2 regions of the Mesorhizobium sp. P160219 genome follow, and region 2 is predicted to be linked to the other one. Evidence: riboswitches for the same ligand, from Rfam matches in the RefSeq annotation. Region 2 holds a riboswitch; the other holds the start of a gene.

Region 1 (4,412 bases), 1.5 Mb from region 2:
AGCAGCCACCGGTCTCGATCGTCGTACCGTCGCGCGGCGTGGAGCCGTTCACACAAGAGACGCTGCAGCGAGCCTTCTCGCTCGACTGGCCGCGCTACGAACTGATCTTCTGCGTCGCTCACGCCGACGATCCCGTCGTCAAACTGATAAACAGGGCGATCGTCCTGTTTCCCAACGTGCCGGCCCGGCTGCTGATCGGCGACGACCGCGTCAGCAGCAACCCGAAGCTCAACAACTGCGTCAAGGGCTGGGAAGCGGCGCGCTATCATTGGGTTATTCTGGCGGATTCCAACGTGCTGATGCCAAGGGATTACGTCCAGCACCTGATGGCGGCCTGGCGGACCAATACCGGGCTTATCTGCTCGACGCCGATCGGCTCTCGGCCGGATGGCTTTTGGGCCGAGGTCGAATGCGCGTTCCTCAACACGCTGCAGGCGCGCTGGCAATATGCCGGCGAGGCGCTCGGTCTCGGCTTTGCCCAAGGCAAGAGCATGCTGTGGAACAAGCCGATGCTCGATACCAGTGGCGGTATCCGTGCGCTGGCCGCCGAGATCGCCGAGGATGCTGCTGCAACCAAGCTGGTCAACGGACTGGGCCTGCGCGTCAATCTCGTTGCCTCGCCTTTCGATCAACCACTGGGGCAGCGCCGACTTGCCGACATCTGGTCGCGTCAGGCGCGCTGGGCGCGGTTGCGCCGCGTCACTTTCCCGCTGTTTTTCGCACCCGAGATCCTGACCGGCGTCGCCGTGCCGTTGGCGTTGGCGCTGGTGGCGGCAGCAAGTGCCGGCGTCAGCCTGCCGGCCACGGTGTTGGCCGTGCTGGCGGCGGCCTACATTCCCGAATGCGCGCTGGCCGCGGCCAAGGGCTGGCACCTGTCGCTGCGCATGGTCCCGGCGATGATGGTCCGCGACATGATGCTTCCCGCCATCTGGGCGCGCGGCTGGCTGAGCGGCGCCGTCGATTGGCGCGGCAACACCATGATCATCGGCACCAAGGCAGCCGAGCTGGAAGAGGCTTCGTCGGGAGCGTGACGCCTCGCGGCCTACCCGGCTGCCTTCAGTGCCTGCGCAACGTCCTCCAGCAGATCGTCCGTATCCTCAAGACCGACCGACAGCCTGAGCGTTCCCGGCCCGATGCCAAGCTCGGCGCGAGCTTCGTCGCTGAGGTTCTTGTGCGTGGTGGTCGCCGGATGGGTGATCAGGCTCTTGGCGTCGCCGAGATTGTTGGAGATCAGCACGATGTCGAGCGCGTTCTGCAAGGCGAAGGCCGCCTGCTTGCCGCCCTTCACGTCGAGGCAGATCAGCGTCGATCCGCCCGTCATCTGCTTCTTGACGATGTCGGCCTGCGGGTGGTCGGCGCGGCCGGGATAGATGACGCGGGCGATTTCCGGCCGTCCTGCCAGGAAATCCGCGATCTTGGCCGCGCTTTCCGTCTGCTGGCGCACCCGAACCGGCAGCGTCTCCAGGCCCTTGAGCAGCGTCCAGGCGTTGAACGGCGACAGGCTCGGGCCGGTGTGGCGGAAATAGTCGTGCAAATTCTCGTCGATCCATTTCTTGTCCGACAGGATGATGCCGCCGAGACAGCGTCCCTGGCCGTCAATGTGCTTGGTCGCGGAGTAGACGACGATATGGGCGCCGAGCTGCAAGGGCTTCTGCTGCAAGGGCGTGGCAAAGACATTGTCGACGATCAGCCTGGCGCCGATCGAGGTGGCGAGCGCCGCCACCGCTGCGATGTCGACCACTTCCAGCGTCGGATTGGTCGGGCTTTCCAGGAAGAACAGTTTCGTGTTCGGCCGCACCGCCTTTTCCCAGTTGGCGATGTCGGTGCCGTCGACCAGCGTTGCCTCGATGCCGTATTTCGGCGCCAGCGTCTCCACCACCCAGCGGCAGGAGCCGAACAGCGCGCGCGCCGCAACGATATGGTCGCCGGCCTTGGCGCTGCACAGGAGCGCTGCCGTCACCGCCGCCATGCCGGACGCCGTGGCGCGCGCATCTTCGGCACCCTCCAGCGCGCACATGCGCTTTTCGAACATGTCGACGGTAGGGTTGGCATAGCGCGAATAGATGAAGCCCGGCTCCTCGCCCTTGAAACGGGCCTCGGCAGCCTGCGCCGTCTCGTAGACATAGCCTTGGGTGAGGTACATCGCTTCGGACGTCTCGCCGAACTGGGAACGCAGCGTTCCCCCGTGCACGAGTGCGGTCTGAGGTTTCCAGTTACGCTTCTTGGTGCTCATCGCTTTTGTTCCAGACACAAAAAAACCGGCCGCGAAAGTCGCAACCGGTCCATATGGCCTTGCGGCCCGACGGTCCTTTAGCGACTTGTTTAACGTGGCTGCAAGCCGACCGGCCAAATCACCACGGGATAACGACCCTTTAGACCTCACCTGCGCTTGCGTCAATTGCCGGCTTCATTAAGAGGTTTGTACCAGGCAGGTTCCGCAATAATATCCAGCGGTTTTGCGGCAAGAACCTGCCACAAAGAGACCGACCTTGGAGCGGAGCCAGCCTTTTGCGGCAGACAGGCATTCTTCCCGATCAGGACATTTCCGCGCTGTTTCAGTCCGGCGCGCTGAAGTCGCCGCGCGCGCTCGATGTCGACCAGGTGCAGCCGGCGAGCCTCGATCTCAGGCTCGGCGACAAGGCTTTTCGCGTGCGCGCCTCCTTCCTGCCGGGTCCCGATCATCTGGTGGCCGACAAGCTTCACCGGCTGAAATTGCACGAATTCAGTCTCGCCGAGGGCGCGGTGCTGGAAACCGGCTGCGTCTACATCGTGCCGCTGCTCGAACGCCTGGCGCTGCCCGCAAACGTGTCGGCCTCGGCCAACCCGAAGAGCTCGACCGGCCGGCTCGACATCTTCACCCGGGTGATGACCGATCGCGGCCATGAGTTCGACAAGATCGCCCCCGGCTATCACGGGCCGCTTTATCTCGAAGTCAGTCCGCGCACCTTCCCGATCGTCGTACGCGCCGGATCGAGGCTGTCGCAGATCCGCTTTCGCACCGGCAACGCGCTGTTGTCGGAGGCAGAACTGAACGAATTGCACCGGGCCGAGATGCTGGTGGCGACCGAGCCGCCCAACATTTCCGGCGGCGGCATTGCGCTGTCGATCGATCTTGACGGCGACCAGAACGGCCTGGTCGGCTATCGCGGCAAGCATCACACCGGCTTGGTCGATGTCGACAAGCGCGCCGCCCAGGATGCCGTCGATTTCTGGGAGCCGCTCTATAAGAGCGGCGCCGGCGAACTGGTGCTCGACCCGGACGAGTTCTACATCCTGGTCAGCCGCGAAGCCGTGCACGTGCCGCCGCTCTACGCCGCCGAGATGACGCCCTTCGATCCGCTGGTTGGCGAATTCCGTGTTCACTATGCCGGCTTCTTCGATCCGGGCTTCGGCCATTCGGCCTCAGGCGGCACCGGCAGCCGGGCGGTGCTCGAAGTGCGCAGCCACGAAGTGCCGTTCATCCTCGACCACGGCCAGATCGTCGGCCGGCTGGTCTACGAACACATGCTGAAGCGGCCGCAGGCGCTTTACGGCACCGATCTCGGCTCGAATTACCAGGCGCAAGGCCTCAAGCTCTCCAAGCATTTCCGCCCCGCCGGCTGAACCTTCGATCACCGTCAGGCAAAATACTTGCCTGCGCTGCCTCACCATGCTTGGCTGCCTTTCGGTGGCCGGCAAGAGAACGGCGCGCAAGGGGAACCAAAATGCAGATTTCAAGATGGATCATATCGGCAGCGGGCGCTGCCATGCTGGTGATATCGGCCGGCTCGCTGGCTGAGGCGCAGGAGAAATTGAAGATCGGCACCGAGGGCGCTTATCCGCCCTTCAACACCATCACCGCGGACGGCAAGATCGAGGGCTTCGACATCGACATTGCCAATGCGCTGTGTGCGCAGATGAAGGTCGAGTGCGAGATCGTCACCCAGGACTGGGACGGCATCATCCCGGCGCTGCAGGCGAAAAAGTTCGACGCCATCATCGCCTCGATGAGCATCACCGAGGAGCGCAAGAAACAGGTCGCCTTCACCAACAAATACTACACGACGCCGCTGGCGCTGGTGGCGCCCAAGGACAGCGACCTCACTTCCACCGAACCGGCAGCCCTTGCCGGCAAGACGGTGGGCGCGCAGGCCTCGACCACCCAGGCCGACTATGCGCAGGACGCCTATGGCAAGGCCGGCGCCGAGGCGAAACTCTACCCCACCCAGGAAGAGGCGATCACCGACTTGCAGAACGGCCGTCTCGACGCCGTCATCTCCGACAAGTTCGTGCTGATGGACTGGCTGAAGAAGGCGAGCGAAGGCTGCTGCAAGCTTGTCGGCGACGTCAAGGGCACCGAGACGCAAGCCGGCATCGCTGTCCGCCTGGAAGACACGGCGCTACGCGACAAGCTGAATGCGGCGATAGACGCC
Region 2 (4,412 bases):
TCAAATGCCAGCGCTTCGGCGGCCGGCTGGGGGCGCCAAACAGGGACGAGGCAATGGCCATGGTCGCGGCGACCTGGCCCGTCTGAAACAGATTTAACTTTTCACCGGGTGCTCGACCGCCTGCCGGCCGAAATCCGGCACGTCGATATCCTGGCCGGCCTCGATGATCGAACGGCGAACGGCCCGGGTGCGGGTGAACAGGTCGAACAGCTTGTCGCCGTCGCCCCAGCGGATCGCCCGCTGCAGCGAGGCGAGGTCCTCCGAAAAGCGCGCCAGCATTTCCAGGATGGCATCCTTGTTGTGCAGGCACACGTCGCGCCACATGGTCGGGTCGGAGGCGGCCAGACGGGTGAAGTCGCGGAAACCGGAAGCCGAATATTTGATCACTTCCGACTTGGTCACCGATTCCAGATCGTCGGCCGTGCCGACGATGTTGTAGGCAATGATGTGCGGAAGATGCGAAACGATGGCCAGCGTCATGTCATGATGCTGCGGGTCCATCGTGTCGATGTTGGAGCCGCAGCGCCGCCAGAATTCCGACAGCTTTTCCAGCGCGGCCGGATCGGTTCCCGGCAGCGGCGTGAAGATGCACCAGCGGTTTTCGAACAGCTCGGCGAAACCCGCATCCGGGCCCGATTTCTCCGTACCTGCCAGCGGGTGCCCCGGAATAAAGTGCACGCCGTCCGGTACATAGGGCTGCATTTGCGCAATGACCGAGGCCTTGGTCGAACCGACATCGGTGAGGATGGCGCCCTTTTTCAGCGCCGGCGCGATCTCTTGCGCCACCTCGCCCGACGATCCCACTGGCACCGAGACGATGATCAGGTCGGCATTGCGGACCGCTTCCCTGGCGTCGGTGGTGTAGCTCTCGCCAAGACCGAGCTCCTTCGCCCGTGCCAGCGTGGTCGGGCTGCGCGTCGCGATGGCGACATGGCGGGCCAGGCCCTCGCGGCGGATGATGCGGGCCAGCGACGAGCCAATCAGGCCGATGCCGACCAGCGCGATCTTTTCAAACATCGGTGAAGTCATTGTTTCAGCTTTTCAGGAATGTCGTGAGGGCATCGATGACGCCGCGATTGGCTTCTTCGGTGCCGACGCTCATGCGCAGCGCATTGGGAAAGCCATAGCCGGTAACGCGCCGCAATATATAGCCGCGCTGGGTGAGGTAGTCGTCCGCCGCCTCAGCCGAATGCTTCTTGTCGTCGGGAAAGTGGATGAGGACGAAATTGCCGACGCTGGGCGTCACGCGCAGCCCAAGCTTCGTCAGTTCTTCATTCAACCAGGTAAGCCAGGTCTCGTTGTGCAACGAACTGCGCTCGACATGGGCGCGGTCGCGGATGGCGGCAATGCCGGCCTCGATCGCTGTTGCGTTAACGTTGAAAGGGCCGCGAACACGGTTGATGGCATCGACGATGTGCAGTGGGCCATACATCCAGCCGATGCGCGCGCCGCCAAGGCCGAGCTTGGAGAAGGTGCGGGTCATGACCACATTCTGCGCGCTGCCCGCCAGCTCGATACCTGCCTCATAGTCATTGCGCCTGACGTACTCGGCATAGGCCGCGTCCAGCACCAGAAGCACGTTGCCCGGGAGCGCGGAATGCAGGCGGCGGACCTCCTGGAACGGCAGATAGGTGCCGGTCGGGTTGTTGGGATTGGCGAGGAAGATGATTTTGGTCCGCGGCGTCACCGCGGCCAGGATCGCGTCGACGTCGGCGCGCTCCTCGGTTTCCTTCACAGCAACCGGCTTGGCCCCCGCCGACTGAATGTAGATCTTGTAGACCATGAAGGCATGTTCGGTAAAAATCGCCTCATCGCCTGGCGCAAGATAGGTCTGCGCCAGCAGGCCAAGTATCTCGTCGGAACCGTTGGAGCAGATGATGTTTGCCGGGTTGAGGCCGTGCACCTCGGCGATCGCCTCGCGCAGCCGGCGGGCGGTGCCGTCGGGATAGACATCAAGCTTGCTGGCCACTTCGCGCGCGGCCTCGATCGCCTTCGGCGACGGGCCGAGCGGGTTCTCGTTCGACGACAATTTATGGATCTTGGCGACGCCGGCAGGTGCCGTGCTCTTGCCTGGTACATAGGCGTCGATGTCCATGATGCCCGCGCGGGGCGTCGGTCGTGCCTTGTCCGCTGTCTTGTCCATGTCGCAAATCCATCGAGAATGCCTCCGTCCGGAGGCCGCAGCGGAAATACAAGCCGTAGCCGCGAATGTCGAGAGGCGGGCAATAGCTGGCCGTTGACGCCGGGCCGCACGAGTTCTAGAAGAACGCAACAGTTCCGTGGTGATTTGGCCGGTCGGCTTGCAGCCACGTTAAACAACTCGCTAAAGGGCCGTTTGCGTGACGTAACCGGCTTTGCGATCGCATTGCCGGTTTTTTATTGCCTGACGGCGGGCAAGGAGAGTCACATGGCCGCGCTCCGCGCTACAAAAACCAACAACGAGGCCGACAACCCGTCGAGCCCTGTGTTGCGTTTTGGCCCTGACAAGCCGCTGAAGCTCGACGCCGGCACGCTTTTGTCGCCGTTCCAGATCGCCTACCAGACATATGGCGCCCTCAACGATGCCCGCACCAACGCCATCCTGGTCTGCCACGCGCTGACCGGCGACCAGCATGTCGCCAGCACCAATCCGGTGACCGGCAAGCCCGGCTGGTGGGAAGTGCTGATCGGTCCCGGCAAGATCATCGACACCAACCGCTTCTTCGTCATTTGCTCCAACGTCATCGGCGGCTGCCTCGGCTCCACCGGTCCGGCCTCGACCAATCCCGCCACCGGCAAGCCCTACGGCCTCGACCTGCCAATCATCACCATCCGCGACATGGTGCGGGCGCAACTGATGCTGGTCGACCATTTCGGCATCGAAAAGCTGTTTTGCGTGCTCGGCGGCTCGATGGGCGGCATGCAGGTGCTGGAATGGGCGTCATGCTATTCCGAGCGCGTCTTCTCGGCCCTGCCGATCGCCACAGGCGCACGCCATTCCTCGCAGAACATCGCCTTCCACGAGGTCGGCCGCCAGGCTGTCATGGCTGATCCGGACTGGCATGGCGGCAAATATTTCGAGCACGGCAAGCGCCCGGAAAAGGGGCTCGCCGTGGCGCGCATGGCCGCCCACATCACCTATCTGTCGGAAGCCGCCCTGCATCGGAAATTCGGCCGCAATCTGCAGGACCGCGAAGCGCTGACCTTCGGTTTCGACGCAGATTTCCAGATCGAAAGCTATCTGCGCCACCAGGGCATGACATTCGTCGACCGCTTCGACGCCAACTCCTACCTCTACATGACCCGTTCGATGGATTATTTCGACCTCGCCGCCGACCATGGCGGCCGGTTGGCAGATGCCTTTGCCGGGACCAAGACCCGCTTCTGCCTGGTGTCCTTCACCTCGGACTGGCTGTTCCCGACCGAGGAGAGCCGCTCGATCGTGCATGCGCTCAACGCCGCCGGCGCCTCCGTCTCCTTCGTCGAGATCGACACCGACCGCGGCCATGATGCCTTCCTGCTCGATGAACCCGAACTGTTTGCCGCCATCAAGGGCTTCATCGGCTCGGCGGCCCGCGCAAGGGGGCTCGCCTCATGAGCGTCAATGGCAGCCAGCGCGTCGACCTCGAAGTCGTGGCCAACCTGATACCGCCGCAGTCGCGGGTGCTCGATGTCGGCTCCGGCGACGGCCTGCTGCTCGAACTCCTGCAGGAGACCAAGCAGGTCGACGGCCGCGGGCTGGAGCTGTCACAGCGAGGCGTCAATGAATGCGTTGCGCGCGGCCTCTCGGTCATCCAGGGCGATGCCGACACCGACCTCGAATTCTATCCGGACAAGGGTTTTGACTTCGTCGTCCTGTCACAGACGCTGCAGGCGACCCGCAACCCGAAGCTGGTGCTCGACGAGCTGCTGCGAATCGGCAACCGCGCCATCGTCTCCTTCCCCAATTTCGGCCACTGGCGGGTGCGGCTGTCGCTGTTCGTCAAGGGCCGGATGCCGGTGACCGCGGACCTGCCCTATTCCTGGTACGACACGCCCAACATCCATTTCTGCACCATCCGCGACTTCGTCAATCTGGTCGAGGAACTCGGCGCTTCGGTCGAGAAAGCCACCGCGCTCGACGGCAACGGCCAGAAGATCGGCCTGTCGATGCCATGGTGGTTCTGGAATTTCTTCGGCCAGCAAGCGGTGTTCTTGCTGAAGCGGTAGTTTGCCCCTATTCCAGCACGTCCGTCGCCTTGTGCGGGTGCTGAACGCCATCGGCGATGATCACATCGGCGTGGGAGTTGTCGGTGCGCAAGGCCAGAATCTCCCGATAGGCTGATGAATCGTACCAGCCCCACGCATGCGCCCTGTCCGGAAACTCGATGACGATCAGATGCCCGGGCCATTCGTTTTCGACCACGTCCATGTCGCCGCCGTGGACAAGGAAG

What was found. Region 2 has a riboswitch for S-adenosylmethionine ahead of metX (homoserine O-acetyltransferase MetX). Riboswitches for the same ligand answer to the same signal wherever they lie in the genome.
Region 1: another riboswitch for S-adenosylmethionine. It lies ahead of AC3EMP_RS08070 (O-succinylhomoserine sulfhydrylase); the one in region 2 lies ahead of metX (homoserine O-acetyltransferase MetX).

The regions. Positions count from the first base shown of each region.
Region 1 covers NZ_JBYNWG010000001.1:1,648,403-1,652,814, forward strand. The annotation lists gene AC3EMP_RS08065 (ceramide glucosyltransferase) at 1-1,031, shown strand, start outside; gene AC3EMP_RS08070 (O-succinylhomoserine sulfhydrylase) at 1,043-2,233, opposite strand; SAM riboswitch at 2,291-2,368, opposite strand; gene AC3EMP_RS08075 (2'-deoxycytidine 5'-triphosphate deaminase) at 2,509-3,603, shown strand; gene AC3EMP_RS08080 (ABC transporter substrate-binding protein) at 3,705-4,412, shown strand, end outside.
Region 2 covers NZ_JBYNWG010000001.1:99,733-104,144, forward strand. The annotation lists gene AC3EMP_RS00490 (sugar kinase) at 1-86, shown strand, start outside; gene AC3EMP_RS00495 (prephenate/arogenate dehydrogenase family protein) at 94-1,029, opposite strand; gene hisC (histidinol-phosphate transaminase) at 1,034-2,143, opposite strand; SAM riboswitch at 2,270-2,347, shown strand; gene metX (homoserine O-acetyltransferase MetX) at 2,408-3,577, shown strand; gene metW (methionine biosynthesis protein MetW) at 3,574-4,188, shown strand; gene AC3EMP_RS00515 (DUF1330 domain-containing protein) at 4,196-4,412, opposite strand, start outside.